DNA from 3 places in the Exiguobacterium sp. s7 genome. Region 3 is predicted to be linked to each of the others. Evidence: riboswitches for the same ligand, from Rfam matches in the RefSeq annotation. Region 3 holds a riboswitch; each other region holds the start of a gene.
The links. Region 3 has a riboswitch for S-adenosylmethionine ahead of KNP79_RS14355 (2,3-diketo-5-methylthiopentyl-1-phosphate enolase). Riboswitches for the same ligand answer to the same signal wherever they lie in the genome.

Region 1 (9,704 bases), on a different contig from region 3:
GGGTGACGCGCTCGGACGTGTTCGAGTCGCTCGAGAGCGGCAAACTCGGGGAAGAAATCTTCAGCTTGTCGTATGTCGAGTATTTCAATCGATTACCGTACGCGGAACGTGAGCAACTTGGGAAGTCGTTCGAACGATTCCGCAATGGCGTCAACCCAGAGACGCTCCGTGCCATCTATGGGGCGTTATATCATCGGACGGCGGACGGGACGGACCAAGCGACGAACTTGTGTACCCAAATCGAAATCGAGCGCGTATCGCACTCATCGAGCTATATGGTCGAAGGGACTCAGCAGCATAGCGGTGAATCGTTCACGAACGAATATGATGCGGTCGTGGCGGCGACCGGGTATCGACCGCGGATTCCGGAGTGGGTCGAACGATTTGACATCGAATGGGAAGCGGAACGACTATGGCGCGTCAACAACCTCTATCAAATCGCGACGGAGACTAGGTTGACCGGCAGTCTGTTCACCCATACGAACTTGGAACATTCGCACGGGCCGGCGGCAACGAATTTAGGGATGGCCGTATATCGGAACGCGATTATGTTGAATGAAATGGTAGGGGAGACGGTGTTTGAGGTGGCCGCACAGCGACCGTTTACAAGCTTTTGAACAAAAAAAGGGCTAGGCGTTAGCCTAGCGGAATCAGGGGGGAATACTTGAAGTCTTGCTTGATTTGTATTTACCCGACCCGTCGACTTTGAAACACGAAAATAATCCCAAATAATCTTTTTTACTAATTTGTACACTTTATCGAAAAAAGTATGTTATAGTAAGTTGATGAATTTAGCATAGGAGTGTTTGTAATGGCAAAATACGAAAAAGATCAAGTTTTAAAAGGTAAAGTAACAGGAATCCAACCTTTCGGTGCGTTCGTCGCACTCGACGACGAGACTCAAGGTCTCGTCCACATCTCTGAAATCTCACACGACTACGTGAAAGACGTGAACGAGTACGTTCAAGTCGGTCAAGAAGTTGAAGTGAAAATTCTTGATGTTGATGAAGCATCTAAGAAAATCAAGCTTTCAATGAAAGCGACACAAGAAGCTCCAAAACGCGAGAAGTCGGCTAAGCCAGCTCGTCGTGGCGCACCACGCCGCAACGAAGCTTCAAACTTCAAGCAAGAAGAAGCTCCAGGATTCACTGTCCTCAAGGACAAGCTCGAAGACTGGATCAAAAACACGAACTTCAAGAAGTAAGTGATTGAGACGACCTGCCATGTGCAGGTCGTCTTTTTTTGTACAGGAAATGTCCCGCTCGTTCACGAACAGTACAGAAAAGGAGTGAGGACCATGAGAATCGGAATCATCGGTACGGGTGGGATTGCCAAGACTGCCCATATCCCGCAATACATCGCGGCAGGGGCTGACGTCGTCGCCGTCATGAATCGGACCCGTGAGCGCGGGGAAGCGGTGGCTGAACAGTTTGGAATCGAACGGGTGTACGAGACGGTCGAAGAGATGCTCGTCACAGAACAACTCGATGCGGTCAGTGTATGTACGCCGAACGCGCTCCACAAAGCGCAAGTCATCGCCGCACTCGAGGCAGGATGCCACGTCCTCTGTGAGAAGCCGCCGGCCATCTCGGCCCGTGAGGCGAACGAGATGCTAGAAGCGGCCCGGAAGGCAGAGCGGACGCTGCATTACGGATTCCATTATCGGCACCGGTCGGACACACAACTATTGAAACGTATGATCGATGCCGGGGAACTCGGTCACGTCTATGCGGCGACGGCCCTTGCCCTGCGGCGTCGTGGCATCCCGGGATGGGGCGTGTTCACGGATAAGGAACTGCAAGGAGGCGGTGCACTGCTCGATATCGGGGTACATATGCTCGACCTCGCCTTGTATTTGATGGATTATCCGAAGCCGGTCGATGTGATCGGTCACGTCGGTCAATACCTCGGCACACGGCCTGGTGTCGGGCTGATGGGTGATTGGGACGCGGAGGCGTTCTCGGTCGAAGACACGGCCCGGGCGATGGTCACGTTCGACAACGGAGCATCTTTGTTTTTAGACGCGAGTTTCATGGCCAATGTCGAGGCGGCTGACACGATGCGGGTCGAACTACGGGGCACGATGGGCGGGGCGTCGCTCTTTCCTCTCCAACTCCATACGGAAGAGCATGGCGCCTTATTCGATAAATCACCGGCCCATCTGACGCTCCAAGATCCTTACGCCAGTCAGATTCGCACGTTCCTCGAGGCTTGTCGGCACGAGCCATCGTACCTGCAAGCAGAACAGGCGGTGACGCTCCATACGATCATCGACCGTATCTACGCTCAGGCCTGATTGCTTTTCAATCATAAAAAACAGGGTATATAGTGTAGGTGTTACATATTTTCGAAGGAGGATGAAACATGCACAACTTTGAATACAAGAACCCGACGAAACTTATTTTCGGGACACATCAGATTGAAAAACTCGCGAGCGAGTTGAAGGCGCTTGACGCCAAGAAAGTGATGCTCGTCTATGGAGGCGGGAGCATCAAGAAGAACGGCACGTACGATGAAGTCGTGGCGGAACTGAATAACGCCTCGATCGATTTCGTCGACTTCTCAGGCGTCGAGCCGAACCCGCGCATCGAGACGGTACGTCGTGCCGTCAAACAAGCGCGTGAAGAAAACATCGACGCATTGCTCGCAGTCGGCGGCGGTTCGGTCATCGATTGCACGAAACTCATCTCGGCGGCCATCCCGTATGAAGGCGACGCTTGGGACATCGTGCTCCGTGACCACATCCCGACGGAAGCGATCCCGTTCGGTACGGTGCTCACGCTCGCGGCGACCGGTTCTGAGATGAACTCAGGTTCGGTCATCACGAACTGGGAGACACAAGAGAAGTACGGCTGGGGTCACCCGCTCGTCTATCCGACGTTCTCGATCCTCGACCCACGTTACACGGTATCAGTGCCAAAAGACCAAACGATTTACGGCATCGTCGACATGATGAGCCACTGTTTCGAGCAGTACTTCCACCCGAACCATGCGCCGGTTCAAGAGCGGATGACGGAAGGCGTGTTGAAAGCGGTCGTCGAATCGGCACCGAAACTCGTCGACGATTTAGAAAATGTCGACTTGCGCGCCATCATCTTGTTCTCAGGTACGATCGCCTTGAACGGTGTGCTCCAAATGGGTGCCTCGGGCGACTGGGCATCGCACAACATCGAACATGCGGTCTCGGCTGTCCATGACATCCCGCATGCAGGCGGACTCGCAATCCTGTTCCCGCGCTGGATGGAACATGTACTCGATGAAGACAATGCAGCACGTTTCGCACGCTTAGGCACAGAAGTGTTCAACGTCGAACCGGCTGACACGGATTTGGAAACGGCGAAGCGTACGATTGCAGCCGTTCGTGCCTTCTTCGATGAGCTCGGCGCGCCAAGCTCGCTCCGTGACTATGATATCGACGAGTCGACGTTCGACGCCATCTTGGATTCGGCGATGAAACGCGGGGCGTTCGGTCGCTTCCGCACACTCGAACGTGAAGACGTGGCAGCGATTCTTGAGTTGAGCAAATAAGGCGATTTGATGCCTATTTTGCAATAATGATTGAACGAATCCGACGTTTCCGTTTATGATGGGTCATGTATGGCTCATCAAGGAGCGATTTAAAGGAGGAAATGACATGTCAACTGTACGTTTCGATTATTCAAACGCCCTGTCTTTCGTCGGGGAACATGAAGTCGATCAATTGCAAGAAACCGTGAAAGCAATGCATTCGGTCATCCATGACCGCAGCGGGGCAGGTAGCGATTTCCTTGGGTGGGTCGACCTCCCAACAAACTACGATACGGATGAGTTTGCCCGCATCAAAGCGGCCGCGGAACGAATCCGTGAGAACTCGGACGTCCTCGTCGTCGTCGGGATCGGTGGATCATACCTCGGCGCACGCGCGGCCATCGAGATGCTTCAACATTCATTCTTCAACGTATTGTCAAAAGAAGAGCGCAACGCGCCACAAGTCTTCTTCGCCGGTCACAACATCTCGTCTACTTATTTGACGGAGTTGCTCCAGGTGCTCGAAGGCAAAGACGTCTCGGTCAACGTCATCTCGAAATCGGGAACGACGACAGAGCCGGCGATCGCGTTCCGTGTCTTGAAACAATTCATGGAAGAAAAGTATGGTCAAGACGGTGCTCGTGAGCGCATCTATGCGACGACAGACCGTGCCCGTGGCGCCTTGAAGACGCTTGCGGATGCGGAAGGCTACGAAACGTTCGTCATCCCGGATGACGTCGGAGGCCGCTTCTCGGTCCTCACACCGGTCGGACTCCTTCCGATCGCTGCGGCAGGCATCGACATCGATGCCCTCATGGAAGGTGCACGCGACGCACAAAACGCCTATTCGTCACCAGAGCTCTCTGAGAACGAGGCGTACCAATATGCGGTCGTCCGTAACGCCTTGTATGCGAAAGGCAAGTCGATCGAGTTGCTCGTCAACTACGAACCGGCCCTTCACTACGTGTCGGAGTGGTGGAAACAGCTTTACGGCGAATCAGAAGGAAAAGACAACAAAGGGATCTTCCCGGCGGCTGTCGACTTCTCAACCGACCTCCACTCGATGGGACAATACATCCAAGAAGGTCGTCGTGACTTGTTCGAGACAGTCATCCGTGTCACGAACGTCCGTCACGCGATGAACGTGCCAGAAGACGCGCAAGACCTCGACGGCTTGAACTTCCTCGCTGGCGAAACGATCCAATTCGTGAACGACAAAGCGGCTGAAGGAACACTCCTTGCCCACACGGACGGAGAAGTACCGAACCTCGTTGTTGAATTGCCAGAGATGACGCCGTACCACCTCGGTTACTTGTTCTACTTCTTCGAGAAGGCATGCGCGATGAGCGGATACATTCTCGGGGTGAACCCGTTCAACCAACCGGGCGTCGAAGCGTATAAAGCGAACATGTTCGCGTTGCTTGGAAAACCAGGTTACGAAGAACAAAAAGCTGAGCTTGAAAAGCGCTTGAACCAATAATTTCGAGTAGGTCCGCTCCGGCGGGCCTATTTTTTTGTTTGAAACTGGGGGAAGACAAGGTAAAGTGAGAGTAGACAGGGGAAAGAAAGGGATGGACTATGTTGACATTCACGGACTACTATCACAATAAAGTCGAGTTGAGCTTCGCGCACTATCCATTTTCGGATACGCCGCTCCACGTCTGGGTCGTCGCCCGCTATGAGAATCAATGGGTGCTGACGAAGCACAAGCAGCGCGGGCTCGAGTTCCCAGGCGGAAAAGTTGAGCCCGGCGAACATGAGGATGATGCCGCGATTCGGGAAGTGTATGAAGAGACGGGTGGTGTCGTGAAGACGCTGCACTATCTCGGACAATACCGTGTGCTCGGGCGCGGGGACACGGTCATCAAAAATATTTACTTCGCCGAGATCGAGCGCTTCGATGACCATCCGGCCGTTGACGAGACCGACGGCGCGGTTCTCATGAAGGAACTGCCAACGAATCTGCTCCGGAACAACCGGTACAGTTTCATGATGAAAGACCGGGTGCTCCCGGAAACGATGAAGGTGCTCCATGAAAAACGAATGGTTTGACCGGATCGAGGTCCTCCCTCCATATGCCGGTTATGCGGTCCACCGTGGCTGGTACGCTACGCGCGATGGTGAGGATGTCGTCGCCTATACGATCACGCCGACGCGACCGAACGGGCACGTCCTGTTTTATTTGCGCGGCGGAACAGGACGCATCGGGGACGTGCGCTTGCCTCGGTTGATGCAGTTCGCGGCCAAAGGCTTCCACGTCGTGGCGCCTGTTTATCGGGGTAACCATGGGGGGAGCGGGAAAGAGGACTTCGGCGGGGCCGATTTAGAGGATGTCTTGTCCCTCTATGATCGCGTCCATCGAACGGACACGCTCATTCATGCCCTTGGCTTCTCGCGCGGGGGCATGATGGCGTTGTCGCTCGCCGCGGAGCGGCCGCTCACGTCTGTGACGTCATGGGCGGGTGTCACCAATTTGGAATGGACGTACGAAGAGCAACGCTCGATGCGGAAAATGCTCCGCCGTATGACCGGGGGTGACCCGGAAGCGGCTCGTGAGGCGTATGTGGAGCGTTCACCCCTCTACAAGGACTGGGAGGCCCCGACGTTATTGATTCACGGGACAGACGACGAGCAAGTGCGGCTCCGCCATGCGACAGCCGTGGCCGAACGGATGGGGGAGCGGGCCGAACTTTGGATCGTCCCGTTCGCTCATCAACTCCCGTTTTGGGAAAAGTGGAAGACGACCGATGAGGCGATGGACTGGATGTTAGCCGTCGCACCAAAAAATGACTAGCGCCTAAATCAGGCGCTAGTCATTTTTTATTACACGATGATTGGGCCGGCTGCGACGACCGCCTCACTCGCTTTCGTGAATCGTTTGAAGTTGTCTTGGAACTTACGGGCGAGCGCTGCCGCCTCGGCGTCGTAGCGGGCCCCGTCTTTCCATGTGCCCCGTGGGTTGAGCACGTCGTCTGGCACCCCGTCGATGTGGCGTGGAATCTCGACGTTGAAGATGTCATGGCGCGTCGTCTCGACGTCACGGAGTTTCCCGTTGACGGCCGCGTTCACCATCGCCCGTGTATAGGCGAGCTTCATCCGCGATCCTTCGCCGTATGCGCCGCCGGTCCAACCGGTATTGACGAGATAGACGTCGACGTCATGTTTCTCGATCAACGTGCCGAGCATGTCGGCGTAGCGTTCCGGTGCGAGCGGCAAGAACGGTGACCCGAAACATGTCGAGAAGGTCGCCTGCGGCTCCGTCACGCCGCGCTCCGTGCCGGCTAGCTTCGACGTATAGCCTGACAAGAAGTGATACATCGCCTGCTCCTTCGTCAATTTGCTGATTGGAGGCAGGACGCCGTACGCGTCGGCCGTCAAGAAGACGATCGTGTTCGGATGCCCGGCTCGTGACGGAAGCATCGCGTTATCGATAAATTGAATCGGGTAGGCGGCCCGTGTGTTCTCAGTGAGTGAGATGTTCTTGTAGTCTGGTGCCCGTTCCTCGTCCAAGACGACGTTCTCAATCAACGAGCCAAATCGAATGGCATCGTAGATTTGAGGTTCGTTCTCACGCGACAAGTTGATCGTCTTCGCGTAGCAACCGCCTTCAATGTTGAAGACGCCGTCAGGAGACCAACCATGCTCGTCGTCCCCGATTAAATGACGTTCTGTGTCGGCCGATAGCGTCGTCTTTCCGGTACCCGATAGCCCGAAGAAGAGAGCCGTCTCGCCGGCGTCCGATACGTTCGCCGAGCAATGCATCGACAAGACGTGCTGTTCCGGTAACAGGAAGTTCATGACTGAGAAAATCGATTTTTTAATTTCGCCGCCGTATTCTGTTCCCCCGATCAGAATGGTCCGTTTGGCGAATGAGACGAGAATGAACGTTTCGGAGTTCGTCCCGTCGACTTCCGGATCGGCCTTATAGCTCGGTGCATAGATGACCGTGAACGGATCAAAGGCACCTCGTGTCGGCCATTCGCGCAAGAACAACTGTTTCGCGAACAAGTTGTGCCACGCGTATTCTGTGATGGCCCGCACTGGAAGCGTATAATGCTCGTCAGCCCCGGCAGACGCCTCGAGATAGTAGAGCTTGTCTTTCGTCTCGAGATGCGTGAGCACTTTATCGAGCAGTGCCGTGAACTTCTCTTCTGCGATCGGTTGGTTGACCGGACCCCAGTCTACTAAATGATTGCTGACTTCATCTTGCACGACGAATTTGTCTTTCGGTGACCGTCCTGTGAATTTACCTGTACTGACCGATAAAGCCCCGTCTTTCGTCAGTACGCCTTCCCCGTTGCGAATGGCTTCTTCCACCAATTCTGGAACCGTTAAGTTCCGCATCATGTCGGCACCTTTAATTAATTCTTCGATTTTCAGGAGCGTTGTCGCCATCCTGAATCCCACCTTTCCCCTAAATAGATGTGGATGAAATCCGCATACTTCCGCGTTTTATTAGTATGACGTTTTTATTATATGTGACATACTAATCAAAAACAAGCCTTTTTTATCCTTTAAAGTAAGCGCTTTCTTACACTGTCATTCTAACATATTCTGTACCAGGTCATAGTACAAAATCGAAAACCGACAAAAAAATGTTTGATATTTCACAAACATAACTATTGCGAGTTCGTGAAAAGTTTTACGAATTCAGTCGATACGCTTGACAGAACGGGGTGTCATTTATATGATGGTCTTCGTAACGGATACTCTTATTCTGAGCGGTGGAGGGAACAAGGCCCTACGAAGCCCAGCAACCGTCCGATTTGTCATTGTTATTCGGAAAAGGTGCTATCCTGAAGCGAAGCGCAAGCTTCGAACGATAAGAGGGTAAGGAAGAACGATTCAACCTTTCCCATTGAACATGGCGAAAGGTTTTTTTCATTACCGTCCCAAAGCAACGCGTAAGGGGAACGAGTACCGTCCACACATCACCCTTATTATAGGAGGTTTTTCGAAATGGCAAACTTGAACCGTCGACTTTTCACTTCGGAGTCCGTCACGGAAGGACATCCGGATAAAATTTGTGACCAAATCTCAGATGCGATTTTGGATGCGATTTTAGCTGAAGATCCAAACGCCCGCGTTGCGGCTGAGACATCTGTCACGACAGGTCTCGTGCTCGTAGCAGGTGAGATCACAACATCAACTTACGTGGATATCCCGAAAGTTGTTCGTGAAACAGTTCGTGAGATCGGCTACACACGTGCAAAATATGGTTTTGATGCAGAGACTTGTGCTGTCCTCACATCGATTGATGAGCAATCGGTAGACATCGCCCAAGGTGTCGACCAAGCGCTTGAAGCTCGTGAAGGACAAATGACTGAAGAAGAAATCGATGCGATCGGCGCTGGTGACCAAGGTCTCATGTTCGGTTACGCAACAAAAGAGACACCAGAACTCATGCCGCTCCCGATTTCACTCGCACACAAATTGTCACGTCGTTTGGCAGAAGTTCGTAAGAACGGCACGCTCGCTTACCTTCGTCCTGATGGTAAGACACAAGTGACGGTCGAATACGACGAAGCGAACAACCCAGTTCGCATCGACACAATCGTTATCTCGACGCAACACGCCGAAGACATCACACTCGAACAAATCCAAGCTGATTTGAAAGAGCACGTCATCGACGCGGTCATCCCGTCTGAACTCATCGACGCGGATACAAAATACTTCATCAACCCGACTGGCCGTTTCGTCATCGGTGGACCACAAGGGGATGCAGGCCTCACAGGACGTAAGATCATCGTCGATACGTACGGTGGTTACGCTCGCCACGGCGGCGGCGCGTTCTCAGGTAAAGATCCAACCAAAGTTGACCGTTCAGCGGCGTACGCGGCTCGTTACGTAGCGAAAAACCTCGTTGCAGCGGGACTTGCTGACAAAGCAGAAGTTCAACTTGCATACGCGATCGGCGTTGCCCACCCGGTATCGATCGCAGTCGACACGTTCGGCACAGGCAAATTGAGCGAGACTGAGCTCGTCGAACTCATTCGCGAGAACTTCGACCTCCGTCCGGCCGGCATCATCAAGATGCTCGACCTTCGCCGTCCAATCTACAAGCAGACAGCAGCTTACGGCCACTTCGGTCGTACAGACGTTGAACTCCCATGGGAGCAAACGGATAAAGCGGCAGTGCTTGAAGAAGGCGCGAAACGCTTCGCATAAGACAGTAAAAACGACCTTTCTCAGTGAAA
Region 2 (9,704 bases), on a different contig from region 3:
GGTTGTACGCGGTTGGGATTTACTATATCGGACAACGTCCAAAAGAACCTACGACAGAACGGGAAGTCGAGCAAGAAGTCGGTGTCAGCGTCACCGACTCAATTCCGATCAAGCGCGCGGTCATCGGCTTCATCATCGCCGCACTCGTCATCATGGCGGCCGGAACGGCGCTTTCAGTGTTAGGTGACCAAATCGCCGTCGTGACCGGACTCGGTTCGAGCTTTGTCGGCAGTTTCTTGATCGCGGCCTCGACGTCGCTCCCAGAAGCGGTCGCCGTCTTCGTCGCCTTGAAGCTTGGTAACGTCAACTTGGCGTTCGGTTCGATTTTGGGGAGTAACATCTTCAATATGCTCATCATCGCGATGTCGGATGTCTTCTACCGAGGCGGTTCGATTTTGGCGGATGTGTCCACGTCACACTTGGTGACGGCGATCGGGATCACGATCTTGTCGGTCTTGGTCATGTACAGTGTCCTTCGAAAAGATGTCACGTCGAAGTTCCGCTACGTCTTGCCGTCCGTTCTCGTCGTCCTCGTCTATTTCGCGTCGTCTTACTTCATCTTCATCGGTTGATCGACCACACGGTGTCCTCGGACATCGTGTTTTTTGTTTGAGGCGGTTCGAGGAATCACTTTTCACTCACTTGGGTATAGAAGGAGGGAAGGAGGGGTGGCGATGCAAATGCATTCCGTGGAACGTCTTGATGATTACGTCATATTAATCCCAGCATATAATCCCGATCAAGCGCTCGTCACACTGGTCCGGGAGTTGAAAGAAGAAGGGTTCGTCCATCTGTTCGTCGTGAACGATGGGAGTGCCGAGACGTCCCGTCCGATTTTTGACGAGGTCGGAAAATGGGTCACGGTGCTCGAGCATACCCGGAATCAAGGGAAGGGTGCGGCGTTGAAAACCGGGATTCGACATGTCGTTCAGCATTTCCCTAGAACGAACGGGGTCATCACGGTCGATGCGGATGGGCAACATCTGCCGGCCGACGTCTTGAAGCTGTATGAAGAAGGCATACGTTGGCCTCATCATTTGATTATGGGCTGCCGCGACTTTTCAGGGTCCGATATCCCGTTCCGGAGCCGATTCGGAAATCAGATGACGCGCGGCGTCATGTTGCTCGGCAGCGGTCTTCGTCTGAAGGACACCCAAACCGGCCTCCGGGCGATTCCGCTGCGGTATGCAGAACAATTGCTTGATGTGCCGGGGAACCGTTATGAGTTCGAGATGAACATGTTGACGTTCACGAAACGATTGCAAGTCCCGATTCATCAGACACCAATTCAAACCGTCTATGTGGCAGAAAACGCCTCGTCCCATTTCCGGCCGGTGATCGACTCGATTCTTATCTATCGCATGTTTTTGGCCTATTCATTATCATCGGTCGCATCATTTCTGTTAGACATCGGGTTCTATGCCTTGTTCGTCTATTTGTTGAATCCGTGGTTCGAGACGACGCACGTCTTGATTGCGACGGTCGTGGCCCGTATCCTGTCATCGCTGTTCAATTATTTCGTCAATCGGAAAATTGTGTTCCATTCGAAGGCGAAGCGGGCGATGCCGAAATACTTCGGTCTAGTCGGATTGCAGATGGCGCTGTCGGCCGGTCTCGTCTATGCGCTGTTCTATGTCATCCGCGACGGTGAGGTGTGGATCAAAGTGTTCGTCGACAGCTTCTTGTTCGTCGTCAGTTATTATGTCCAGAAAAAATGGATCTTTAAACGCTAACAGGCCAAGACGTGTGTCTTGGCCTGTCTGGCATGCATATCGTTCAATAAGCGAGTTTTCCGAGCTTGACCGATGTGTACCGGTGCAGTTCACGCGGATCATGGATCCCGGTCTTCTGCATCATGTCGCGCATGAGCAGGGCACAGACGCGAGCATCTTCAGCCGCATCGTGATGCATGAACGGGACGTTCAAATATTCCGCCATCGTGTTCAGCTTGTGATTCGGCAGACCTGGATACAGTTTTCTCGACAACTTGACGGTACAGCCGTACTCGATCGTCGGAAACGTATATAAATCGTATTTGGCGATCGCTTTCTTGAACGCGCCCATATCGAACGATGCGTTGTGTGCCATGACGAGGTCGACATCCCGCAGCGTCGGATAGAGCTGTTCGAGCACCTCGGGTAACGCTGGGGCGTCCCAGACATCGCTCGGCCGGATGCCATGGACCCGGATATTGCCGGCATCGAAGTCTTCCTCCGGATTGACGAGCAGTTGGTTCGTTTCGATGATTTCACCGTCGACAAGCAGGCTCCAGCCGACAGAGCAGATGCTGCGACTATCGCGGTTCGCCGTCTCGACGTCGATGGCAAGAATTGAATGTGGCATAATTAATCCCTTTCTCGTAAAAACAAGTATAAAAAAAGTCTAACATATCGTTAGACTAAAAAGCGATTATGCGGCCACGAGGTTGCGGCATGCTTCGGCACAGCGGAGACATGCTTCGGCACAGCGTTGGCAATGGTCGTGCAAGTGGCGGCCACATTCGACGGCGCACGTGTCACACACCTGGGCGCAGAGTGCACCAATCGGTTTGGTGAAAGCCGAATCGGTCTCGAGCGCGTTCAAGGCGAGTGCACACACTTCCGAACATTCTTTCGTCAGCCGGATACACTCGGCGACCATCAACAAATCTTCTTCTTGTAAGCATTTTGAGAAACAATGATTGCTTGCCCGCATACAGTCGATGACGGCTAAAATGGTCTCTTCGACAGAGGCTCGGTCCATGATAAGTCCCCCTTTAGAATAATGATGTCTTACAATCATTACCCGCTAGCGGATGAGTTAAACCGAGCGGCGACGCAAAAAAAGTCACCCCTCAAATGAGTGGTGACTTCAATAATGGAGCATAGCGGGCTCGAACCGCTGACCTCCACGCTGCCAGCGTGGCGCTCTCCCAGCTGAGCTAATGCCCCGTTCGAAAATTATTATATCATCCTAGTAAAACATTTGGCAATGGCTATTTTTAATTTTTTTGAACAAAGTTTAATCAGCACTGAACGTGGGAAAATCACAAATGATGTTATATTACGAAAGCAGGTGTCATGTATGGAAATGATTTTACTCGCACTCTTACCTGCCTTGATGTGGGGGAGCATCCCGCTCATCGTCTCAAAGGTCGGCGGGAAGCCGATTCAACAGTTGATCGGGACGACAATCGGGGCGATGGTGATGGCGGTCATTATCGCACTCGTGTTCAATCCCGGGTTCACGACGCTCGCAATCGTGACCGGATTCATCTCCGGCGCGTTTTGGGCACTCGGACAATATTTACAGTTCCAATCGTTTCAAATTTTAAGTGTCTCGAAGGCGATGCCGATCAGCACCGGCATGCAGCTTCTCGGTACATCGTTGTTCGGTGTCATCGTCCTCGGAGACTGGAAAACGACGACCGAACTATGGCTCGGATTTTCGGCGCTCGTTCTCATCGTGATTGGGGCTGCGTTGACGTCGTATCAGCAGAACAAAGACGGCGACAGCAGCGGCGCCTTGAAGAAAGGCTTGCTCGTTCTGCTCGTGTCGAGTATCGGTTACGTGACGTACGCCGTCCTGACGAACTATTTCGAGGTCGACGGGATCACGGCGATCTTGCCACAGTCGGTCGGGATGTTCGTCGCGGCGCTGTTGTTCAGCCTGCGTGAGAAAGATGTGAAGAAGTTCGATCCGAAGACGTTCAAAAACATCTTGGCCGGGATCGCCTGGGGGATCGGGAACTTCGGGCTGTTCGTGTCGAGCGGTGAAGTTGGAATCGCGACGTCATTCGCCTTGTCGCAATTGAACGTCGTCGTGGCGACGCTCGGCGGGATCTATCTATTAAAAGAAGAGAAGACGACGAAAGAACGTGTCTTCGTCTTTATGGGTATCGGCCTCATCGTCGTGGCCGGATTCATGCTCGGAATCGCTAAAAGCTAAAAGACGGGTCAGACGACCCGTCTTTCGCTTACCAGGCTTGTTCGATGAATGCGTCACGCCCAGATTTTTTCCGGTCCTCTTTATAATGGGCCGGATTTTTTTTATGGAAGTCTTGATGGTACTCCTCGGCCGGATAGAACGTGTCAGCCGGTAAGATCTTCGTGACGATCGGCTGTTGGAAACGTCCGCTCGCCGCGAGCGCGTCGCGACTCTGCTCTGCTTTCACACGTTGTTCTTCCGTATGATAGAAGATGGCCGGCGCATATTGACTGCCTCGGTCTTGGAATTGACCGCCGTCATCGGTCGGATCGGTCTGAATCCAATACAGTTCGAGCAGTCGCTCATAAGCGAACAGCGTCGGGTCGAACGTGATCTCGACGACCTCATAGTGTCCGGTCGTCCCTGTCTTCACTTGTTCATACGTCGGATCGTCGACGTGACCTCCCGTATAACCTGATACGATCGACTCGATGCCGGGTTGTTCCTCGAACGGCGTCACCATGCACCAAAAACAGCCGCCTGCGAATGTTGCTTTCTCCATTATCTTGTCCCCCTCATCTTCATTCCCAAAAAAAGCGCCCATGTCATCGACATGAGCGCTCTGTCATATCGGCCAAGGCAATCGCCTTGCTGGTAGTAGCACCTTGCCGTAGCAGGTTGCTGTGAAGTCATAGAGCCAGGTCTCTCGTTCACTCAAGATATCGATATGTAGTTGGTGACAGCATCATACCATCAGATTTGAAGCGGCGTCAACGGTTTGGCTTGCGCCGTAGTTGGAGCAAGGTGGCACCGAGGATCAGGATGACGAGCACGATGGAGAGCGGTAGCGTATACGGGGCGTCCCCGGCATATAACTGTAAGAAGAACAAGGCAAAGACGGACAATAAGACGAGTACGTACGAACGGTTCATAGTAACCTCCCTTTTCTTTCAGTGTACCAAGTTACACATTCGTTGGCGAACGAAAACAGGAAATCAAATGTCGATAGCGAATACCATCGAGTGACCAAAGGAGGAATCAATATGACTGACACATTTGATTTTATGGAACTCGATATCGAATCTGCCCATCGCGGATATAAAGAAGGAACGTTTACGGCACGTGACGTGACGGCCTACTATTTGACCCGGATCGCCCAGTTCAACGACAAACTGAAGGCGGTCATTCAAGTGAACCCGGACGCGTTGTTCGAGGCCGAGTCGGCTGACCGGGCGTTTCGTCGCGGGCTACGCTTGCCGCTACTCGGCATCCCGGTGCTGATCAAAGACAATGTCGAGACAGCCGGACTCATGAAGACGACGGCCGGGGCCGTCGCCCTCGAACATCACTTCGCAGGCCGGGACGCCCATCTCGTCCAAAACCTGCGAGCGAGCGGGGCCATCATCCTCGGGAAAGCGAACTTGTCCGAATGGGCCAACTTTTTGACCGAGGGCATGCCGAACGGCTGGAGCGGTGTCGGTGGGCAGACGCTCAATCCATATGGGGATAAGCTCGATGTCGGAGGTTCGAGCTCAGGTTCGGCCTCTGCGGTCGCAGCGAACCTGACACTGCTCGCTGTCGGTAGCGAGACGAGCGGCTCCATCATCCATCCGAGCGTGCACAATGGCATCGTCGGCATCAAACCGACCGTCGGCCTCATCAGTCGGAGTGGCATCATCCCGATTTCGCGGTCGCAAGACACGGCGGGACCGATGGCACGAACGCTCGAAGACGCGGTAAGGGCACTTGAGGCGATGGTAGGGGAAGACCCGGCGGACCCGGCGACACTCAACCTCCCGGCCGGCCCGCCGTATCGGACGTGCCTCGACGAGCGCCAAGCGGTCGGGATGCGTGTCGGGATCGTCAAAGCTGATTTATCAGCAGAAGAACAAGCATTATACGGTGAGACGACCGAGCTGTTGAAACAGAGCGGCATCGACCTTGTCGAAGTCGAACTGCCCGCCCATGATACACTCGACCAAGGCGATATTTTGTACCACGAGTTCAAACTCGGGATCGAGGCGTACCTGGCCACGACGACGCTCCCGTACGAGACGTTGTCGGATTTGATGGACTGGAACAACAGACATCCTGAGACGATCCCGCACGGACAAAAGACGTTCGAGAAAGCGGAAAGATTGTCGGGACGTCTCATCGAGGCGGCCTATTTGACGCGCCGGCTCGATGACGTGCGTGACGCCAAGACGGACGGACTCGACCGCCTATTAAACGAACAGCAGTTGCACGCGCTCGTCTTGCCTCACGATTTGAACTATGACATGGCGGCAAAAGCCGGGCATCCGACCATCACGATCCCATATCGCTTGAAAGCGAGCGGGGCGCCGTTCGGCCTGTCGTTCACCGGGACGAGTTATGCCGAACGTGACTTGATCCGTCTGGCGTATGCGTTCGAGCGGCATATTTCGCGTCCCGTTCCACCGTTATAAGAACGTTGCACCCGTCGTCCACGTCCGCTACAATGGTACGTATGCGGATTGAAGAAAGGACAGATAGCAATGAAACCATCTATATACGGGCTGACGTTCGATCAGCTGACAGAAGCGTGTGTCTCTTGGGGATACAGCGCCTTCCATGCGAGACAAATTTGGGACTCGCTCTACATCGACCGAGTGAAACAAATCGAGGACATCTCGGTACGGGCCGAGGTGCGTGAGGCGATCGCCGCCGAATACGTCATCTCGACGCAAGACCTGTTCGTCAAACAAGAGGCGGGCGACGGGACGGTCAAATTTTTACTTAAACTACACGACGGGCACTATATCGAGACTGTGCTCATGCGACATAAGTACGGCCGTTCGGTCTGTGTGACGACGCAGGTCGGGTGCAATATCGGCTGCAGCTTCTGTGCGAGCGGTCTCTTGAAGAAGACACGTGATTTGACGGCGGGCGAAGTCGTCGAACAAATCATGACCGTTCAACACTACTTGGACGAAGTCGGCGAAGGGGCCCGGGTCAGCCATATCGTCGTCATGGGGATCGGCGAACCGTTCGATAACTTTGACAACTTGGTCGACTTCTTGCGTGTCGTCAAGGACGAGCGCGGTCTCGCGATCGCGCCGCGTAAAATCAACGTCTCGACGAGCGGACTCGCCGACAAGATTTACAAGTTCGCGGACCTCGATTTGCGCATCAACTTGGCGCTGTCGCTCCATGCGCCGAACGACGCGCTGCGGACGCAAATCATGAAAATCAACCGGGCGTTCCCGCTCGACAAGCTCATGCCGGCCATCCGGTATTACGTCGAGAAGACGAACAAACGAATCACGTTCGAATATATTCTCCTGTCGAAAGTGAACGATTTACCGGAGCACGCCGAGGAATTGGCGGCGCTCATCGACGATATTAAGGACAAGTCGTACGTCAACTTGATCCCGTATAACCCGGTCAACGAGCATATCCAATACGAGCGCAGTACCTCGGAGGACATCATGGCGTTCTATGATGTCTTGAAGAAGCGTGGCATCAACACCGGTGTCCGCCTTGAGCACGGGACTGACATCGATGCGGCATGCGGCCAGTTGCGCAGTAAACATATGAACGTCGAAGGTGCGAAATAAGTGGACTCCTTGAATCGAATGATTCAAGGAGTTTTTTTTCATAGAGCCGCTCCGGTGAAGGAAAGACGGACATCGCCCCTAACTCTGCGGAACGATTTTGAAAAATCTTGAATAGACCTCGTCCGCTCAGGGAATAGTCAGTTGAAATCAATGTAGAGAGTGGAGGCAATTCAATGGAGACAGTAAACGCTGCGTTATGGATTCGAGTCAGAAATACACTTGGGGAAGGCCCGTGTTGGGATGCTGAACTGAAACGGTTCTATTGGGTCGACATCGAAGGACACACACTTTGGTGGTACGACGAAAAGGAAGACGAGCTGTCATCGTTCGATATGGGACAACAGATCGGGTTTGCGGTCCCGAAAGTGACAGACGGCGTCGTCGTCGGCTTGAAAGACGGCATTTATGAATGGGACGAGGGATCGAAGCGACTCGATAAACTCGTCGAACTCGATGACCCGGAAGGGGATCTTCGCTTCAACGACGGAAAGGCCGACCCGTACGGACGAATCTTTGCCGGGACGCTTCATCTCAACGACGAGGAGAACGAGGCGACGCTCTATCGCTTGAACCGTGACGGCACGACCGAGGTCATGCTCAGTGAACTGACGCTGTCGAACGGTCTGACATGGTCTCCGGACCACTCGACATTCTACCATATCGATACACCGACCGAGACGGTCCGCAAATACCCGTTCGACTTGAAAACAGGAACACTCGGGGATGGGGAAGTCGTCATCGATTTCAAAGATGAGGAAGGATTCCCGGACGGCATGACATCCGATGAGGACGGCTTTTTATGGATTGCCCACTTCGCGGGCGGACGCGTCTCGCGCTGGAACCCGAAGACGGGTGAAAAAGTGCTCGAGGTGCTCGTGCCGGCCCCGAACGTCACGTCATGCTGTTTCGTCAGTGATGACTTGAAACAACTTGCGATCACGACGGCGCGCGAAGGAATGGATGACGCGGCGCTCGAGGCCCATCCGGACGCAGGGTCGGTCTTTAAAATTGATACAGATGTGAAAGGGATGCCGCTCTATCGGTTTGGTCGATAAGGAGGTACGAAGATGGTAAAACGATTGCTCGTTCGTGCGGGAATCGGTTTGGCGCTCGCGGCGGTCGCCCGGGTCGGGATTCAAAAGCTGTTGGAGGCAAACCGGGAAGACGATCATACGTATTTGAATCCGCGGTGGGATGAGACGCCGAGTGTGGATGCCGACAAGGACGCGGATGAGGTCGGTCTGACCCAGCTCGACTCGATTTATCGAGCCGAATGGCAGGCGAACGCCTATCCACGCTCAGAGGCCGAACGCAAGGCGTTAGAGGAATAGGCAGGAGAACACGTCCGGAAACGGGCGTGTTTTTTTCTTGACAAGACGTCACCGACCCGTCATTATCTAAAAAGTAATCATTACGATTTAGGAGTGGGTAGAATGAGACGAATCCCGATCACCGTGCTGTCCGGTTATTTAGGAAGCGGTAAGACGACACTATTGAACCACATATTGAACAATCGGACGGGCAAGAAATACGCCGTCATCGTCAACGACATGAGCGAGTTGAATATCGATGAGCGATTGATTGAACAGGGCGGTTTTTCAAGGACGGACGAAAAGTTGGTCGAACTATCGAACGGCTGCATCTGTTGCACGCTCCGTGAGGACCTGCTCGAGGCGGTAGCAGAGCTTGCGAACGACCGGGACCTCGACGGAATCATCATCGAGTCGTCCGGTATCTCAGAGCCGATCCCGGTCGCCCAAACGTTTACATATGCCGATGACGCCCTCGGCATCGATTTGACGAGCCGAGTCTATATTGATGCGATGGTGACCGTCGTCGATGCGTTTCGGTTCTTAAAAGATTTCAACTCGGGCGAGTCGCTCCATGAACGCAAGCAGGCGATCGAGGCGACGGACGTCCGCGAAGTCGTCGACCTGCTCGTCGACCAAGTCGAATTCGCCGATATCATCGTCTTGAACAAGGCGGATCGCGTGACCGAGACCGAACTCGGCGAGATGACCGGACTGTTGAAGGCGCTCAACCCAACCGCGAAGCTGTTGACGTCTGTCCATGCGAACGTGGAATTGACCGAGCTGTTGGATGTCAATTTGTTCGATTTCGAACAGGCGATGCATGCGGCCGGGTGGATTCAAGAACTTGAGACAGATGTGCACACGCCGGAGACGGAAGAGTATGGCATCAGCTCATTCGTCTACCGTC
Region 3 (9,704 bases):
CATGTTGTCGTAGATTGAAAAACCTTTCGTATACGTCAATTGGACCCCGTTGATGACGTACATGATGGCCAGCGTCGCGAGCAAATCCGGTAACCGGAACTTGATCGTCACGAGCGCGTTCAACAGCCCGACGAGCACGCCGAGGGCAATCGGGACGAGCAAAGCGACGAGCAGTTCTTGACTATGTAACACGAGACTCGACGCCGCCCCGATTGTCGCGAGGCTCGCCGTCGAGCCGACCGATAAGTCGAATCCGCCGACGATGAGCGAGAAGGTCACCCCGAGGGCGAGCAGCGAGACGATCGATACGGACTTGATGATGTCGCTGAAGTTCGCGTACGTCAAAAACTGGTCGTTCGTCACGCCGAAGACGGCGATCAGTGCGAGAATCGCGAACAACGTCCCGTATTGACCGATGCCGCTGAAGCGTTTCGTGCGCTGTTTGATGACGAGTTGGGCCATGTTAGACGCCTCCTTTCTGTTGCCAACGGCCGCGGTCGAGCCAAAGCGTCCGGTTGGCGATCAATTCTAGTTCATGCGGTTCACTCGACGTAAAGATGACAGTCTTTCCACTTTTCGCGAGGCGGATGACGAGTTCATAAATATCCCGTTTCGCCGTCACGTCGACGCCTTTCGTCGGTTCGTCGAGCAAATAGATGTCCCGGTCCTCGAGAAGCCATTTGCTGAGGACAACTTTTTGTTGATTCCCCCCGCTCAGCTCCCGGACCGGTTGCCCGACCTGGTCGTATTTCACTCGCAGCGAGGCCAATACGCGTGTGATCGCGTTCGCCTTCCCTTCAATCGCGAGGACGTTCCGTTCAATCGAATCGTCGAGGAAAAGCCCCTGTTTCCGGCGTTCTTCCGGTACGAGGGCAAACCCGGACCGGACCGCCTGACGCGGTTCACGAATCTTGAGCGGTTTCCCGTCCAACGTCACTTGTTGTTCGACACCAGAGAGACCGAATAGCGCCTCGATCAACTCCGTCTTCCCGCTCCCGGTGACGCCTCCGATGCCGACGACTTCGCCTTTATACGCCGTGAACGAAAGCCTCGTCCCGAACGTCGGTAACGTGAGCTCTGCCTGAATCCGGATCTCGGTTTCAGGAACGGCTTTCGCTACCGCCTCTGCCATGTCGGATCCGCTCAAATACGTATGGATATCCCGTTCTGACAACGCCTGAAACGGCCCTTCGTAAGCGATGCGCCCATCCCGGAGGAACGTCGTCGTCGTGGTGACGCGCGACAGTTCGTCCGACCGGTGCGTGATGAGAAGAATGCCGACGTCCTCTGCTGCGAGCGACTGCAGTAATGTGAGCAGTGCCGCCGCATCATCCGTCGACAAGGCGGCCGTCGGTTCGTCGAGCAAGAGGTAGGCCGCATCACTCGCGAGCGAACGGGCAATCAAGACACGTTGCTTGACACTGAGCGGGAAACGCCCGACCGGTTCGGTCACATTAAGATCCAGTCCGACGCGCTCCAAGTAGGTGGCCGCTCGCTGTTTTAGCTCACGAGGACGAATCCGTTCGACCGCCTGCCACGGCACGACGTTTTCATAAATCGGTAAATCGAGATAGAGGGCGTCATCGACTTCTTGCGACACCGTGATGACCCCGCGGCGTATCGCCTCGGCCGGTGTGAATGTGACCGGTGTCTCATCGAGTTCGATCGTCCCGGATGTGGGGGTGATGGCGCCACTCAACAGCTTCACGAGCGTGCTCTTTCCGGCCCCGTTCAATCCAAGCAAGCCATGAATCTCGCCACGTCGGAGCGTGAAGTTGACATCGTCGAGCACGGTGACGTCGCCATAACGTTTCGTGACGCGTTCCAGCCGTAACATCAGTCCGTCCCTTTCATCCAGTCCGACCAGGCCGCGTCTGACGCGCCCCAGTTCGGGACGTATTGGCCGAGGTCGTCCATCGTCACTTTTTCGTCCGGCAAGACGTCACGGTCGACGAGATACGGATCGACTGAATGAATCGACGGCGTCTCTTCACCCGCCAGTTTTTGATACGCGTAACGGACTTGGATCCGTCCGATTTCAGCCGGATCCGTCGCCGCCGTCACTTTCCACGGGCTGCCGTCCTCTTGCATGAGTTGAAGGTCTTCGTCACTCAAATCGATGCCATAGACGGCGATTTCATCGCGTCCGGCCTGTTTGATGGCACGGCTCGCCCCTTTGGCGAACTCGTCCCACATCGCGAATACGGCATCAATCTCGCCTTCCGGATACTTCTTCAAGATCGCTTCCATCTGGCTCTGTGTGTCGAGCGCCGTATTGTTCGTCGCCGAACCGAACTTGGCGACTTCCGTGATGCCCGGGTAGCGTTTCAAGAACGCATCATAAATCGTGTGGCGTCGTTCCATCGGTGTGAAGCCACCGACCCAAATCGTGACGATTTTGCCTTCGCCGTCCAAATCTTCGGCCAGTGCCTTGAGCGAACGCCAAGCGAGCGAATAGTCGTCCTGGTCGATGACCGTCACCCCGTCGTTCGTCAAATCATTGTCGAACGCGACGACTTTGATGCCTTTGTCGAGTGCGCGTTGGACCGGTTCTTTCAATGCATCGGCGCGGCCATGGTCAATCAAGATGACATCGACGCCTTGCGTCGTCGCCGTGTCGACGTAACTCGCCATCTTCGACAGATCGTTGTCGGCGTTGTACACTTTCACGTTGCCGCCGAACGATTCGACTTGTTCCGTCACCCCATTGATATACTGCGACGAGAACGTCCCGATCGACATCTGCATGATGAGGGCGACGTCGATATCTTTTGGCAACGTCCCGTTCGAGACCGAGACGGGTTTCGTCTCTGCCGTCTTCTCGGCCGGCTTCGATGGGGCCGCTTGCTCGTTCGTGCAACCGACGAGCGCCAAGACGAATGTGAATAACAAAATCAAGAGTTTTTTAGACATGAATCGTTCCCCCTACATGATGTGTGATGGCGGCCTCTGTCGGTTCGAACACACCCGCCTCGGTGATGAGTCCGGTGATGAGATCGGGCGTCGTGACGTCGAACGCCGGATTGAAGACGGTGATGCCGACGGGCGCCGTCGGTTGACCACCGATATGTGTGACTTCTGACGGGTTCCGCTCCTCGATTTCAATCGTGTCATCCGCCGTCAAATCGAACGTCGAATGCGGCGCAGCGACGTAGAACGGAATGCCGTAATGCTTGGCGAGGACGGCGAGCTGCAACGTCCCGATTTTATTGGCGACGTGCCCCGTCCGTGTGATGCGGTCGGCTCCGACGATGATGGCATCGACTCGTTTCGACTGAATCGTCCAAGCCGCCATATTGTCAGTGATGAGCGTCACGTCGATATCGGCCCGGTCGAGCTCCCAGACGGTGAGGCGTGCCCCTTGCAGGAGCGGCCGCGTCTCACAGGCGAAGACGTTGAAGGATACACCGCGTTCTTTTCCAACGTAAAACGGGGCGAGCGCCGTCCCATAACGCGATGTCGCGATGGCACCGGCGTTGCAAATCGTCAACACGTTCCCCCCGGCCGGCAACACCGTCAGTGCATGCTCGCCGATGGCCCGGTACGTATCGACGTCCCGGTCGTACAAAGCGATGGCGCGGCGTTTGATTTCCTCGGCAATCGCCTCGAAGTCGTCCCCGACATTTAAATCAAGGAGCGATTCGATCACGTTTTGCAGATTGACCGCCGTCGGCCGGGTCGCGATCAAGCGGCGTCCGACGAGGTCGAGCCGACGCGTAAAGTCCGGATCGTCGACTAACCGGCCCGCCTCTTTGGCGAGGACGAACGCCCCGAAGTATGCGATGGCCGGGGCGCCGCGGACTTGGAGCGTCTCGATGGCATGTTCGGCCTGTTCGAGCGTCTCAATCGTCACGTACCGCTCTTCATGCGGCAACAACGTCTGATCCAATACGATGAGTTCGTCTGTCTGTGAATGGAAACGGATGTTTTGGACCGTCATACGCGCACCCCCGACAGGAGTGTCACCAAGTCGTCAATCGATTCGACGCTGTGGCGTTCTTTAATGAGCGCCGTCCCGAGGGAGAGCGCGTCACGTTTTCGTTCGAGCCGCGTCGCTTCCGGCAACGTCTCGAGATCGGCGACACCGGCCAGTCCGACGGCACGGCGAATGAGTTCGCAACCGGCGTAGCCGATCGTGTCGCTGAAAATCGTCCGCAACAACTCGTCGACGAAACCGTCCGTGTTGAACGGCTCGACGGCGCGTTCAAAATTGGCCCGAAACGTCTTCTCAAACGTCTCCCACACCGTCAAGACGTCCGTGAAACGCTCGAAGCGTTTGAGCGGGTCATGGAACGTCGACAGCGTCAAATGGGCGATGATTTGGCCGAGGTCGAAGCCGAACGGTCCGTAAAACGCGAACTCTGGATCGATAATCTTCGTTTCTTGTTGAGTCGCGAAGATGCTCCCCGTATGTAGGTCGCCGTGTAGGAGTGCCTCATGTTTCGTGACAAAGCCGACTTTCAGTTTCGTCACCTCGACTTTGAGCGCTTGGTCTTGCCAAAGGCGTTCGACATCTTCTCGCAGCGCCGTCTCGATGTTGTTCGACTCCGCGTCTTTGAACGGGTCGGTGAAGATGAGTTTCTCGGTGATGTCACACAGTTCTGGGTTGTAATAGTCACGTTCAATCCGCTTCTTCGCAATCGGTCCGGCCGCGTAATCCGACGTCGCGAACAGCGTCTCGCCTAAAAATTCACCAACATGGCGGGCCAGTTCAGGATACGTTTTCCCTTCCAAATAGCCTGTCCGAACGATCTCAAAATCTGACAGGTCCTCTAAAATCGTGTAGGCGAGCGTGCGGTCACTACCAAGCACGATTGGAACGAAACGAGGGACGACGTTGGCGAATTCGCGCAATGCCAACTGCTCGATCCACGCCCGTTCAAGTGTGAGTGGCCAACTTTCGCCGACGACTTTCGCATACGGGAGCGCTTGTTTGACGATGAGACTCGTTTCGCCTTGTCGGATGCGGAAAACGAGGTTCAAATTGCCGTCCCCGATCTCCTCGCAATGCGTGATGCCTCCGTCTTCGATTAACCCCAACGTTTTCACATGCTCGACGACGGTCTGTTCTGTAAATGGTTGATATGACATGATGTTTTCCCCTTCCTGTACGTTGCCCACAAAAAAAGCCCCTTTCTCCGCGAGAAAGAGGCACAGCCAAACTGGTTGTTCCTCTCATCTGTCAGACATTCGTCTGGTGGATGTAGCACCGTGCCTAGTGGTCGGTTGCTGCGGCGTCATCGGGCCAATTCCCTCTGCCAACTCGCGATAAGAGTGGTTTATTCGATTCGGTGAACTTATGTGCTGAATATTACGGACTCGACGTCACAATTGTCAACGTCATTTTCTCGGTGCACCTCCGTCTTTTTTTGTGCATATATGGAAACAACTTTCCAAAATATTTTTTTTGGAAAAAAAGGAATTGACGACGTGATGATTCTGTGCAAAAATTCAATTAAATTTCACAACTTCAAATCACATTCTTATCAAGAGCAGACGGAGGGACAAGCCCGATGATGTCGCAGCAACCGACCAGAGATGGCACGGTGCTAATTCTTGCAGCGTAAGCTGAGAGATAAGAGTTCATTTTTTTATGATGACCTCTTGCCTCGGCATGGGGTCATTTTTGTTTGCCTGGAAGGAGGAACCATATGAGTATCACTGCCACATATGAAATCAAACGGACGGACGCGGTCGCGACCGTCGCCAACAAGATCGCCCTCGAGCTGACCGTCGGCACATGGACGGACTTGCCTCACTTAGAGCAAGAGCAGTTACAGGCGTTCCGAGGTGAGGTCGTATCAACCACACATACGGACACGACGAGCCGCTTCACAATCCGCTATCCGTTACATAATGTCAGCCCTGACTTTTCATCCATCTTGACGACGACGTTCGGGAAACTGTCCCTCGATGATTCGGTCCGATTAATCGATTTGACGTTGCCGGAGACGCTCGCCTCTGATTTCAAAGGCGCCAAGTTCGGTGTCGACGGGATTCGTGAGTTGCTCGGCGTTCAGGATCGCCCGCTCGTCATGAGCATCTTCAAAGGCGTCATCGGCCGTGACCTCGCGTTTCTCGAGCAGCAACTCCGCGATCAGTTCGCCGGTGGCATCGATATCGTCAAAGACGACGAGATTTTATACGACAACCCGCTCACCCCGTCGCTTGAACGGGCCCGGATCGGAGCGGACGTCATTCAAGCCCACTTCGAGGCGACCGGGAAACGCGTCCTGTACGCCATCACGCTGAGCGGCCCCGTGTTCGGTCTGCGTGACCAGGCGCTCCGTCTCATCGAGGCCGGTGCGACGGCGCTCCTGTTCAACGTCTATACGTACGGTCTCGACGCACTGCGCGAACTCGCGAACGATCCGGATATCCACGTCCCGATCTTGGCACATCCGGCCTTTGCCGGCGCCTTGACCGGATCAATCAGTCATTCGCTTTTGCTCGGTAAACTCCCTCGCCTCGCCGGGGCCGATTTGACGCTCTTCCCGTCACCGTACGGCTCACTTGCGACACCGCGCGACGAGGCGTTCGTGATTCGTGACCAGAGTGCCGAACCACATTGGTCGAAGCCGATTTTGCCGGTCCCGTCCGCGGGGATTCATCCGGGACTCGTCGCCGATATCATTCGGGACTTCGGGACGGATGTCGTCATCAACGCCGGCGGTGGCATTCACGGTCATCCGGACGGTGCAGCCGCCGGGGCTCGTGCGTTCCGACAAGCCATCGCTCACGTACTCGGTCAAACCGAAGGGCAGACGGACGAGCTCGATACCGCGTTGAAGGCGTGGGCGTCACGATGACGGCCCATATCCTCTGCGACTTTGACGGGACGATTACGGCGGAAGACAATATCATCGCGTTGATGAAGGCGTTCGCCCCGCCGGCTTGGGTCGAGTTGAAAGACGCGGTCCTCGAGCAACGGATTTCCATCCGATCCGGGGTCGGTCAAATGTTTCGACTGTTGCCGAGCGAGGCCGCCCCGGCTTACCGTGATTATTTGTTGGAGCGCATCACGCTCCGCCAAGGGTTCCCGGCATTTTTAGAAGAAGTTCGGGTCCATGGCTGGAAGTTTGACGTCGTCAGCGGCGGGATGGACTTCTTCGTGCAACCGGTCTTGGACGGGCATGTCGCCCCCGAGCATATCTACTGCAACGTCGCCGACTTCTCCGCTGAGACGGTCACCGTCGCTTGGCCGCACGCTTGCGATGAACAATGTACGAACGATTGCGGCTGTTGCAAGCCGACGCTCGCTCGCCGCCTTGTCAATCCCGCCGATCGCTTGATTGTCATCGGCGACTCGGTGACCGACTTCGAGGTCGCGAAGCGTGCCGACTTCGTCTACGCCCGAGGTCAACTCATCACGCTCTGCGAAGACGCAGGCATCCGTTACGCCCCGTTCGAGACGTTTGACGACATCACCCATCACTTGAAGGAGGTTGCCGTATGAGCCTTGCCGCACGTTGGCTCGAACTGGCCGACATTAAAGACGAACTCGCCGCCCGCGACTGGTTCCCCGGAACGAGTGGGAATTTGGCGATTCGCGTTTCCGATGACCCGCTCGAATTTCTCGTCACGGCGAGCGGACGCGATAAACGAAAACGAACACCGGACGACTTTGTTCACGTCGATGCGGCCGGACGCTTGATTGGCAAACAGAACGGTCGTCCATCCGCCGAGACGCTGCTTCACGTCGAAGTGTTCAATCGGACGGACGCGACGTGTTCGCTCCACGTCCATACGGTCGACAATAATGTCATCTCCGAGCTCCATGCCGCCACCGGCGAAGTCGTCTTCACCGGCCAAGAGATCATCAAGGCGCTCGGCTTCTGGGACGAGGATGCGGTCGTCCGCGTACCGATTATCGAGAACCATGCGGACATCCCGACGCTCGCAGCCGCCTTCGCCCCTCATATCCGGGCAAACGCCGGCGCCGTCCTCATCCGCAATCACGGCATCACCGTCTGGGGCGAGACCCCGGCCGCGGCCAAACGTTATTTAGAGGCTTACGAGTTCTTGTTCAGCTATACGTTAAAACTACGCGCCCTAGGCGTCCATTCATAAGGAGGAACCAACCATGGCAACTGTCTATTTCCAACAAACCGAAGAACGTTACGTCGATCAAACTGAAGTGAGTGCCTTTTTAGAGTCACGCGGGATTTTAAATGAGCAGTGGGATATCACAAAGCTCCCGGAAAACCTGCAAGAGAACTATCAGTTGACGGACGAGGACAAACAAGCGATCTTGTCGACGTTCCGTGACGAGATTCGTGACGTGTCGGAGCGCCGTGGCTATGAGACGGCAGACGTCATCTCGTTGTCGGATGCGACGCCGAACTTGGACGAACTGCTCGTCAACTTCCAAAAGGAACATCATCACACAGATGACGAGGTCCGCTTCATCGTCAGTGGCCATGGCATCTTCGCCATCGATGACGCCGAGCGCGGCTACTTCAACATCGAGCTTAACCCGGGTGACCTCATCTCGGTGCCGGTGAACACACGCCACTACTTCACGCTCCAAGACGACCGCAAAGTCGTCGCCGTCCGCATCTTTGTGACGACCGAGGGATGGGTGCCGATTTACGAGAAACAAGACGTGACAGCATGAAAAATGGTCTCTCGCACAAAGGCGAGAGACCATTTTTTAATGTTTGGCAGCGGCTGTCGGTTTTGAAGAGAACCAACCCCATGCCGCGATCCCGACCATGACCGACCAGAAGAACACGGTCCACGCCGTCGAGTGGACGAATCCGTCCGGAAGACCCATGAATTCGAACGGTGTGCCGGCAATCAATTTCTTGAAGCCAGGGTGTTCGAGGACGAGCACCGTCAACTTCACGCCGACCCAGCCGACGATGATGAAAGCAGCTGTTTCGAGTGATGGGCGTTGATGCAACAACTTGACGAAAATACGTGCGGCGAAACGCATCAAGATGACCCCGATGAGTCCACCTGTCAAGACGACGAAGAACTGACCAGAGTCGATGCCGCCGATCTCACCGAGCCCGAGTGGCGGCAAGCTGACCGCGAGCGCGACTGCTGCGAGAATCGAATCGACCGCGAAGGCGATATCGGCGAACTCGACTTTAGCAACCGTCCACCAGAACTCTTTCTTCGTGACCGGCTTCTCCGTGATGGCCGTCTCTTCTTTCGCCTCAGCGGCGAGGTCTTGTTTCGGATCCATCTTACGGGCCTTATAGGTCATATACAGATGCCGCGCACTCATCCCGATCAAATAAAGCGCACCGAGCGCCTGGACTTGCCAGACGTTGATCAAGAACGAGATCAAGAACAAAGCGATGAAGCGGAAAACGAACGCTCCGAGTAATCCGTAAAATAGTGCCTTCTTCTGCTCTGTCCGTGGCAAGTGCTTGACCATGACCGCCAAGACGAGCGCGTTGTCTGCAGAAAGCAGCCCTTCAAGACCGACGAGTACGACGATGATCCAGGCGTACTGCAGGATTAACTGCCAATCCATTAAAACATCCCCTTTTTCTGTTGTGTTCCTTCATATTTAACAGTGATCTATATTTTAAGTTCACAGGAACATTTTATTCCCCATTTAGATTGAAATCAATCTTCTTTTCTTCAATTGCTGAAGTTTTTTCATTTGTGAGCACGTTCAAAGCATGTTCAAAGAGCAAAATGGTACCCGGTCGATGTACATTTCGTGATAAAATCCTAACAAGAACGAG

Region 1: it holds a riboswitch for S-adenosylmethionine, as region 3 does, so the genes downstream of both, metK (methionine adenosyltransferase) here and KNP79_RS14355 (2,3-diketo-5-methylthiopentyl-1-phosphate enolase) in region 3, are expected to answer to the same signal.
Region 2: it holds a riboswitch for S-adenosylmethionine, as region 3 does, so the genes downstream of both, msrA (peptide-methionine (S)-S-oxide reductase MsrA) here and KNP79_RS14355 (2,3-diketo-5-methylthiopentyl-1-phosphate enolase) in region 3, are expected to answer to the same signal.

The regions. Positions count from the first base shown of each region.
Region 1 covers NZ_JACSLO010000002.1:90,457-100,160, forward strand. The annotation lists gene KNP79_RS03040 (lysine N(6)-hydroxylase/L-ornithine N(5)-oxygenase family protein) at 1-617, shown strand, start outside; gene yugI (S1 domain-containing post-transcriptional regulator GSP13) at 812-1,204, shown strand; gene KNP79_RS03050 (Gfo/Idh/MocA family protein) at 1,298-2,296, shown strand; gene KNP79_RS03055 (iron-containing alcohol dehydrogenase) at 2,365-3,528, shown strand; gene KNP79_RS03060 (glucose-6-phosphate isomerase) at 3,635-4,987, shown strand; gene ytkD (RNA deprotection pyrophosphohydrolase) at 5,086-5,559, shown strand; gene KNP79_RS03070 (alpha/beta hydrolase family protein) at 5,540-6,301, shown strand; gene pckA (phosphoenolpyruvate carboxykinase (ATP)) at 6,331-7,902, opposite strand; SAM riboswitch class I at 8,217-8,336, shown strand; gene metK (methionine adenosyltransferase) at 8,467-9,675, shown strand.
Region 2 covers NZ_JACSLO010000002.1:462,564-472,267, forward strand. The annotation lists gene KNP79_RS04925 (sodium:calcium antiporter) at 1-572, shown strand, start outside; gene KNP79_RS04930 (bifunctional glycosyltransferase family 2/GtrA family protein) at 681-1,733, shown strand; gene KNP79_RS04935 (3'-5' exonuclease) at 1,777-2,343, opposite strand; gene KNP79_RS04940 (four-helix bundle copper-binding protein) at 2,410-2,742, opposite strand; tRNA gene KNP79_RS04945 (tRNA-Ala) at 2,858-2,930, opposite strand; gene KNP79_RS04950 (GRP family sugar transporter) at 3,064-3,927, shown strand; gene msrA (peptide-methionine (S)-S-oxide reductase MsrA) at 3,956-4,468, opposite strand; SAM riboswitch class I at 4,532-4,632, opposite strand; gene KNP79_RS04960 (hypothetical protein) at 4,677-4,838, opposite strand; gene KNP79_RS04965 (amidase family protein) at 4,950-6,353, shown strand; gene rlmN (dual-specificity RNA methyltransferase RlmN) at 6,423-7,484, shown strand; gene KNP79_RS04975 (SMP-30/gluconolactonase/LRE family protein) at 7,658-8,539, shown strand; gene KNP79_RS04980 (hypothetical protein) at 8,552-8,815, shown strand; gene KNP79_RS04985 (GTP-binding protein) at 8,918-9,704, shown strand, end outside.
Region 3 covers NZ_JACSLO010000017.1:4,684-14,387, reverse strand. The annotation lists gene KNP79_RS14380 (ABC transporter permease) at 1-462, opposite strand, end outside; gene KNP79_RS14375 (sugar ABC transporter ATP-binding protein) at 464-1,837, opposite strand; gene KNP79_RS14370 (sugar ABC transporter substrate-binding protein) at 1,837-2,913, opposite strand; gene mtnA (S-methyl-5-thioribose-1-phosphate isomerase) at 2,906-3,940, opposite strand; gene mtnK (S-methyl-5-thioribose kinase) at 3,937-5,091, opposite strand; SAM riboswitch class I at 5,173-5,275, opposite strand; SAM riboswitch class I at 5,481-5,582, shown strand; gene KNP79_RS14355 (2,3-diketo-5-methylthiopentyl-1-phosphate enolase) at 5,652-6,809, shown strand; gene KNP79_RS14350 (2-hydroxy-3-keto-5-methylthiopentenyl-1-phosphate phosphatase) at 6,806-7,456, shown strand; gene KNP79_RS14345 (methylthioribulose 1-phosphate dehydratase) at 7,453-8,070, shown strand; gene KNP79_RS14340 (cupin domain-containing protein) at 8,084-8,617, shown strand; gene KNP79_RS14335 (TerC family protein) at 8,654-9,487, opposite strand.